Regions from separate parts of the Limosilactobacillus galli genome, predicted to be linked through region 1. Evidence: predicted binding sites of a transcription regulator. Region 1 holds the regulator's gene; the other holds the start of a gene.
What was found. Region 1 encodes HrcA, which represses chaperone genes, less so after heat shock. Its sites were predicted from a motif close to TTAGCACTCNNNNNNNNNGAGTGCTAA; they were not measured.

Region 1 (4,424 bases):
GGCGATGAAGGTTGCAATAATAACCCACCAGTTCATATGAATGCCTCCAATATATCTAATTCGATATATACTATATATCGAATTTGGTATATGTAAACTGGAAATCACAACTGATTTATTTTGAAGATAGTGGACTTTAGCCACTATCTTTGATGATGTATATGCACGAGGGAGGTCCAACAATGCTATCGACACAACAGATAAACATGATCAGACGGTTTAACCGCCAGTACACCCAGGCACTTGGGATCCTAAACAAGCACACCTTCGACATGGATATGACCTATCCGGAGGGACGGGTGCTGATTGAAATCGCCGAGAATGCGCCGGTGACCCCGATGATGCTTTCTAAGTGTCTCGGCCTGGACAAAAGTTATACCAGTCGGATCATTAAACAGCTGGAGAAAAAGGGAATCCTCTCTAAGAAGCGGTCAAAGCAGGACATGCGATCCGTGGAACTCCAGCTAACGGCACACGGCCAGGAGATCTTCGAGCAGGTAAACGACCGTTCAAATCAGCAGGTGGCCGGGCTACTAGCAAGCCTTTCTGTCGGCCAGCAGGAAAAGATCTTTAATGACGTGATGGAAATAAACACACTGCTTTTTGGAGGAAACGATGAAAATGACATGGAAGGTTAAGCGATTTGCGGAGCTGACAACTGCAGAACTGTACCAGATTTATTACCTGCGAACGGCAACCTTCGTGGTGGGCCAGGACCGGGTCTACCAAGAGGTCGATACTCGGGATCCCCAGGCCATCCACATCTTTGACCAGGATGACGACGGGGATGTGGTGGCCTATGCACGGGTTTACCCGATTGATGACGGGGCTAAGGTTTCCTTTGGCCGGGTGGTCACCAGCAGCAAGATCCGAGGCCGGGGTGTTGGCCGCCAGTTACTCAGCAGGGTCATGGAGACGATCAGGGATAATTTTCCCGGCAAGCCGATCGAGATTGAGTTCCAGAAGCAGGTGGAGGGCTTCTATCAGAAGTTCGGCTTTACCAGCAAGGGCGGTACTTTCACCTTCGAGTCTACGCCGCACGTGGTGATGGTTCACGAAGGACTAAGGCCGATGTGACCGATGAGCAGGCCGTCCTTGATGCAATTCCGGATACGATCGATTACATCGTGGATTTCGTGGGGGCACCGAGCAATGACCCCCAGGAGTTTATCAAACTGAACCAGCAGCCCGCTCACGTGACGCGGGCCGTGGCGGAAAAGCGGCATGCGAAGGCGACGGGCTTCATCGGTGGAATCCTGGGCCCAAAGAAGTTTACCACGGTGAAAAAGGAACTCATCGCATACCTTCAGGAGAGTTCGGTTCCGTTGGCCTACGTTGAACCGACCCTAGTGTATGGTGCCGGACGCAAAGATAAGATGACGCGTAACGTGCCCTTGCTGAAGTTCCTAGGGATCTTCTCACGGAAATTTAAGCCGGTGTTGGTCGGGGATGTTGTTGAGACATTGCAGCAACGGCTAGTCAGTTTGACATAGTGATGATATGAAAATACGCCTACTCAGAGTTTTCTGCTGGGTAGGCGTAATTTGATTTAGTAATAATATTAGTGGCGACTTGCCCGGTGGCCGCCGCCCTGGTGGATCTTGTGGACCCGACGCTTGAACTTGGGCCCATCATCCGTGATCAGACGGAAGTGGCGCATCTTACCGTTAAAGGGGTGGCCAGTCAGCCTGAGGTTGGTCCAGGACCGCATGATGTCGGTCATCTGGTCGATCTCCTTGAGCCGGTCCGGGTTGCCCTCTTTTTGCGCAGCCTCCTTGATGTCTGATTGCAGCCGGTAAACCAGGTTATTGTGGTAGGCGAGCAGCTCGTTCGTCAGCGGGGCATTGCGGTATTTGTTGAAGAGCCGCTGGATGACCTCCATGGCCTCCTTCGCGTTATGGGGCTGAATATAGCGGTGATCATCGTTACTCATTGCTAGAAAATCTCCTTACAAATTATTTTGACAATTATTTTGACATTTCTTGACTTTTAAGGCCCTGATTGGTATATTATACAGTGTGTTTAGCACTTGACCCTAAAGAGTGCTAAAAGGGGAAGTGATAAAAATGCTAACACAGCGTCAAAACAAGATCCTGCAAGCGATTGTACGTCAATACACGTCGACTGGTCAACCGGTGGGGTCACGGCATCTGGCGGAGGACTTGCCATTTAAGGTGAGTTCTGCGACGGTGCGTAACGAGATGGCCGTCCTGGAAAAGGCGGGCTTGATCTTGAAGGAGCATTCTTCATCCGGCCGGCTTCCTTCCAAGAAGGGCTACCGTTACTACGTTGACCACCTCCTGGACCCAAAGGCGGTGACGGACAATGACCTGGTTGTTATTCAAAACTCGCTAGGTACGAGTTTCCAAAAGATTGATGAGATCATCTCGCACTCGGCTGATATTTTATCAAATCTTACCTCGTACACGGCGTTTACCCTTAAGCCTGAGCAGGCGGATGTCCGGCTCAGCGGTTTTCGCCTCGTACCGCTTGGCAACCATAAAGTTATTGCCATTCTGGTAACGGATAGCGGGGATGTTGAGAGTCAGGCATTTACGCTGCCGCGCAACCTCGACTTGGATGCCTTGCAGGCCGTGATCCGGATGATCAATGACCAGCTGGTTGGGCTACCATTGGCCGATGTTATGAGACGGCTGAATGACGATATTCCGTTACGGATCATGCACTACATGCACAGTGCGGATGGCTTCCTGGATCTCTTTGACAACGTCGTATCAAAGGCTGCTCGCGAGCAGTTCTTTATCGGCGGCCGATTAAACCTGTTGGATTTCTCGAATACCCGGGACCCGCAGGCGTTGCAGACCATGTATCGTCTGTTGGATCATGATGATGAGCTTTCACACCTGCTCGATACCGGTAAAGCCGGTGACGGGGTCAACGTTCGCATCGGATCCGAGATTTCAAAAGACAAGGTGCTCGATAACTACAGTTTGATTACGGCAACCTATGATGTTGACCAGTATGGCAAGGGAATCATTGCCGTGCTGGGGCCGACCAGGATGCCGTACTCCCGGACGATTGGGCTAGTAAATGCCTTTCGTCAGGAACTGGCCAAGCGTCTCTTGGACTTTTATCGGCATTACTATGATTCATAGGAGGCGAGTTAATTGGCAGAAAAGAAGAATGAAAAGCAGGCTCAGCAGTCTGAAGACCAGGCAAAGAAAACTGCTCAGCAGGCACCTAAAAAAGATGATAAAGATAAAAAAGAATCAGCAACCAGTCAGGTTGATGAATTAAAAGCCCAAATCAAGGACCTTAAGCAGCAACTGGATGAGAAGGATGACAAGTACCTTCGTGCCGAGGCCGAAATTCAAAACATGACGACCCGTTTCAAGAAGGAACAGGCCCAACTTCTGAAGTACGATGGTCAAGACCTGGCCAAGTCCGTCTTACCAGTCCTGGACAACCTCAAGCGCGCATTGACGATTGAGGTCACCGACGAGAATGGCAAGCAATTGAAGAAGGGCATTCAGATGGTTCATGACCACCTGATCAACGCCTTGACTGACCACGGTATTACCGAGATCGAAGCCGAGGGCAAGCCATTTGATCCAACCCTTCACCAGGCGGTCCAAACCGTTCCGGTCAAGGATGGACAGCAGGCCGACACGGTTGTCCAGGTTCTGCAAGCTGGTTACCAGCTTAAGGATCGTGTTTTACGGCCAGCAATGGTTGTTGTGGCACAATAACTAAGATTTAATTTTATAAAAAAGAGGGAATAAAACTATGGCAAGCAATAAGATTATTGGTATTGACTTAGGTACTACTAACTCCGCCGTTGCCGTTATGGAAGGTAACGAACCAAAGATTATCACTAACCCAGAAGGGAGCCGGACAACGCCATCCGTTGTTTCATTCAAGAACGGCGAAACCCAAGTTGGTGAAGTTGCTAAGCGACAAGCAATCACGAACCCTAACACGATTTCTTCTATCAAGAGTCACATGGGTGAGGCCGGCTACACGGTTGAAGTGGACGGCAAGAAGTACACTCCACAAGAAATCTCCGCAATGATCCTGCAATACCTGAAGAAGTACGCCGAAGACTACATCGGTGACACGGTTGACAAGGCCGTTATCACGGTACCTGCATACTTCAACGACGCTCAACGGCAAGCCACTAAGGATGCCGGTAAGATTGCGGGCTTGGATGTTAAACGGATCATCAACGAACCGACTGCTTCTTCCCTGGCTTACGGCCTGGACAAGAAGGACAAGGATGAAAAGATCCTGGTTTACGACCTCGGTGGTGGGACCTTCGATGTTTCCATCCTGGAATTAGGTGACGGTGTCTTCCAAGTTCTCTCCACGAACGGTGATACGCACCTGGGTGGTGACGACTTCGACCAAAAGATCATGGATTGGCTGATCGAAGGCTTCAAGGAAGAAAACGGCGTTGACCTTTC
Region 2 (4,424 bases), on a different contig from region 1:
GGACGTTCATGTCGAGGTGGTTGGTCGGTTCGTCTAGGATCAAGAGGTTGGGTTCCTGCAGAAGGATCTTGGCGAGCGCCAGCTTAGTTTTCTGACCACCGGAGAGGGCATCGACGGGGGTGTCGTAGTATTCCTCACCAAAGCCGAAGCCGTGCAGGATTCCCCGCATCCGGGATTCGTATTCAAAGCCGCCTTGCTTCTTATATTCATCCTGGAGCCGGTCATACTTGTTAAGCATTTGCTGGTACTGGTCGCTATCTGAATCAAGGTCGCCGAGCTGGTCCTCTAACTGGTGGATTTCCTTCTCCATCTCGTGGAGGGGCGCAAAGACCAGGTCGAGCTCTGCCCAGATGTTATTTTGACTATCAAGCCCCTGATCCTGGGCCAGGTAGCCGATGGTCAGGTCCTTGACCTTGCTGATGGTTCCCTCATCCGGCTGGGTGATCCCAGCGATCATCTTCAGTAGGGTCGTCTTCCCGGCCCCGTTCCGACCGACGAGGGCCGTCCGTCCGTGGTCCTGGATCTGGAGATCAATATTGTGAAATAAGACGTCAGCCCCAAAACGGCGCATGACGTCATTGGTTTGTAAAAGTATCATAAACGAAACCTCATTGATAATTGTTGTTAAATCATTTTCCATTTTAGCAGATTTTGGTTAAATTATAAAAAATGAGATTTTTATTGTATATTGGTTCACAAAAACAGGTAAAGTTGCTAGAATATATTGTAATGTGAACTTCACAAGCATTGAAAAATTGAAATTAATAATTTGCTCAATAATAAGCGTGAGCGTTAAAACAAGCAATTGTTAAAGTAATATTAGGAGGAATATGTATGCTAAGCAAAAAGATTCCACGCGCTACTGCCCGGCGGTTGCCAATCTATTACCGTTACCTGACGGTGCTGCTGAGCGCCAACAAGCAGCGGGTTTCATCCACGGAATTATCTGAAGCCGTCCAGGTCGACTCCGCCACTATTCGGCGGGACTTCTCTTACTTCGGTGAACTAGGGAAGCGGGGTTACGGTTACGATGTTGCCAACCTCTTGAAGTTCTTCAAGGGAATCCTGCACCAGGACTCCCTGGTCAGCGTGGCCCTCGTCGGTGTCGGTAGTCTGGGGAGCGCCCTTTTGAACTACAACTTCCACCAGGACACTAACCTGCGGATCAGTGCGGCCTTCGACACGAAGCCGGAATTCGCCAATACGGTCAAAAGCGGTATCCCGATCTATCCAGCTGAAGAGATGACGACCCAGCTCAAGGAGCAGCAGATCGATGTCGTTATCCTGACGGTGCCAGGTGACAAGGCCCAGAAGGTCACCGACCAGCTGGTGGAGGCTGGTGTGAAGGGGATCCTGAACTTCACGCCCGTGCGGCTGTCCGTGCCGAAGGATGTTCAGGTCCAAAACATTGATCTGACAAACGAACTGCAGACCTTGATCTACTTCATCAAGAACTACTCAGAAGATAATAAGTAATGATAAATGAGCCAGAAAGACGCATGCCTTTTCGGCTCGTTTTCGTTTTAAATAAATGAAGAATAAAAAATAGTCAAAGTTGGTCAAACTTTCTTGTTGCAATTCAGTAAAAAGATGTTATAGTAATAAATGTGGTTAGCACTTAGGAACACTGAGTGCTAAAATGACAAACTAATTTTAACAAGATGGAGGGATTAACGTGTTAAAACCATTAGGAGATCGCGTTGTTCTTAAGGCTGAGACTGAAGAAGAAAAGACGGTTGGTGGGATTGTCCTTGCTTCCAATGTGAAGGAAAAGCCAACTACTGGAAAGGTTATTGCTGTTGGTGAAGGACGGACCTTAGACAACGGACAAAAGCTTACTCCAGCTGTTAAGGAAGGTGACCGGGTACTCTTTGACAAGTACGCCGGCAACGAAGTGGAATACAACGGTGAAAAGTACCTGGTTGTCCACGAAAAGGACTTAGTTGCGGTAATCGACTAAGCTTAACCAATTAAGAAATCAAACGTTAAAAATCATTACTTTCATTTAATGAGGTGACAATAAATGGCAAAGGAAATTAAGTTTTCTGAAGATGCACGGAACGAAATGCTCCGTGGTGTTGACAAGTTAGCTGACACTGTTAAGACGACGATGGGTCCTAAGGGTCGCAACGTTGTCCTTGAACAAAGCTACGGCAACCCAACCATCACTAACGATGGGGTTACGATTGCTAAGAGCATTGAATTGGAAAACCACTTTGAAAACATGGGTGCTAAGCTGGTTTCCGAAGTTGCTTCCAAGACCAACGACATTGCCGGTGACGGTACGACGACTGCCACTGTTTTGACGCAAGCAATTGTTAACGCCGGGATGAAGAACGTTACTGCCGGTGCTAACCCCGTTGGTATCCGTCGTGGGATCGACAAGGCTACCCGGGCCGCTGTTGAAGCATTGAAGAAGATGTCACACGACGTTAAGACCAAGGATGACATTGCCCAAATTGCTTCCATTTCTGCTGACAACAAGGAAGTTGGTAAGCTGATCGCCGACGCTATGGAAAAGGTTGGCAACGATGGGGTTATCACTTTGGAAGACTCCCGTGGTGTTGACACTAGTGTTGACGTTGTTGAAGGGATGAGCTTTGACCGTGGTTACATGTCACAATACATGGTAACTGACAACGACAAGATGGAAGCCGACCTCGACAACCCATACATCCTGATCACTGACAAGAAGATCAGCAACATCCAAGACATTCTGCCATTGCTGCAAAGTGTTGTTCAGGAAGGCCGGGCTCTGTTGATCATCGCTGATGACATCACTGGTGAAGCTCTGCCAACCCTTGTTCTGAACAAGATTCGTGGTACCTTCAACGTGGTTGCTGTTAAGGCCCCTGGCTTCGGTGACCGTCGTAAGGCTCAACTCCAAGACATCGCCGTATTGACTGGTGGTACCGTCATTTCTGACGACCTGGGCATGAACCTGAAGGATGCTACGGTTGAACAACTTGGTCAAGCTAACAAGGTAACGGTTACGAAGGACTCCACCACGATCGTTGACGGTGCCGGTGCTAAGGAAGCCATTGCTGAACGGGTTGACCAAATCAAGCAAGCTATCTCCAAGGCAACTTCTGACTTTGACAAGGAGAAGCTCCAAGAACGTCTGGCAAAGCTTTCTGGCGGTGTTGCCGTTGTTCGGGTTGGTGCTGCTACCGAAACTGAAATGAAGGAAAAGAAGTACCGGATTGAAGATGCCCTGAACGCTACCCGGGCTGCTGTCCAAGAAGGATTCGTTCCTGGTGGTGGTACGGCATTAGTTAACGTTCTGCCTGCTCTGGACGACGTTGAAGCTACTGGCGACGAAGCTACTGGTGTTAACATCGTTAAGGACGCCCTGGAAGCACCTGTACGTCAAATCGCTGAAAACGCCGGTGTTGAAGGCTCCGTCATTGTTAACCAATTGAAGAGCGAAAAGCCTGGTATTGGTTACAACGCAGCTGACGGCAAGTTCGAAGACATGGTTAAGGCCGGAATCGTTGACCCAACCAAGGTTACCCGTTCTGCTCTGCAAAACGCCGCTTCTGTATCAGCACTGCTGCTCACCACTGAAGCAGTTGTTGCTGACAAGCCAGATGACAGCAAGAACAACGCTCCTGCTGCTCCACAAGGTGGCGCCGGCATGGGCGGCATGATGTAATCTGCCCAGCTGAATAACTGAGATATATTAAAGTAAAAAAATAACCATGAGGGAATTTCCTTCATGGTTATTTTTTTGCTATTGAGGGCTGTGACAAAAGTCCCTTGAAATAAAAGAACCATGCGGAATTTCCAAAGAAATTCTGAATGGTTTTCTTCCTTTACTAATTTTAAAGGAAAACGGAGTTAAATGAAATCCGAAGATTTCATCTAACTCCGCTTATTTTTGGGGACTTATGTCACAGCCCCTTTTTGCTATTGGCCCTTGTGGCGAGAAATATTTCCCGGGGAATATTATTTTCAGCCAATCATTTTAGCAACGCGCGGCGACTGCGATGTGGTAAAGTAGAATATGTATTACTTAAAATACCTTGGCAGAGGGGAGTAACGATGAATAAATTAAAAGTACAGAAGATAAGTCTCTTTTCGGGAATCATGCTGGCGCTGAACTCCTTGATCGGCTCCGGCTGGCTGTTTGGTGCCGGGACCGCCGCAAAGGTTGCCGGTCCGGCCGCCATCATTTCCTGGATTCTCGGGGCCGTGATCATCATCAGCATTGCCCTGACCTATGTTGAACTGGGAGCAATGTTTCCCGAGAGCGGGGGCATGAGCCGGTATGCCCAGTACAGCCATGGGCAGTTGTTGGGCTTCATTGCCGCCTGGGCCAACTGGATCTCCTTGATCACCCTGGTCCCGATGGAGGCGGTGGCCTCGGTTCAGTACATGAGTTCCTGGCCGTGGTCCTGGGCCAACTGGACTCATCATTTCAT

Region 2: groES (co-chaperone GroES) is a predicted target of HrcA. The motif match lies at 1,612-1,638, and genes of this name have one in related genera.

The regions. Positions count from the first base shown of each region.
Region 1 covers NZ_CANCWK010000005.1:48,355-52,778, forward strand. Annotated here, with positions in the region: gene QOS10_RS02230 (cadmium resistance transporter) at 1-36, opposite strand, end outside; gene QOS10_RS02235 (MarR family winged helix-turn-helix transcriptional regulator) at 183-638, shown strand; gene QOS10_RS02240 (GNAT family N-acetyltransferase) at 622-1,077, shown strand; gene QOS10_RS02245 (NAD(P)-dependent oxidoreductase) at 1,074-1,493, shown strand; gene QOS10_RS02250 (hypothetical protein) at 1,562-1,933, opposite strand; gene hrcA (heat-inducible transcriptional repressor HrcA) at 2,067-3,116, shown strand; gene grpE (nucleotide exchange factor GrpE) at 3,129-3,710, shown strand; gene dnaK (molecular chaperone DnaK) at 3,748-4,424, shown strand, end outside.
Region 2 covers NZ_CANCWK010000014.1:1,411-5,834, reverse strand. Annotated here, with positions in the region: gene QOS10_RS04385 (ABC transporter ATP-binding protein) at 1-598, opposite strand, end outside; gene QOS10_RS04380 (redox-sensing transcriptional repressor Rex) at 835-1,476, shown strand; gene groES (co-chaperone GroES) at 1,676-1,960, shown strand; gene groL (chaperonin GroEL) at 2,024-3,655, shown strand; gene QOS10_RS04365 (APC family permease) at 4,045-4,424, shown strand, end outside.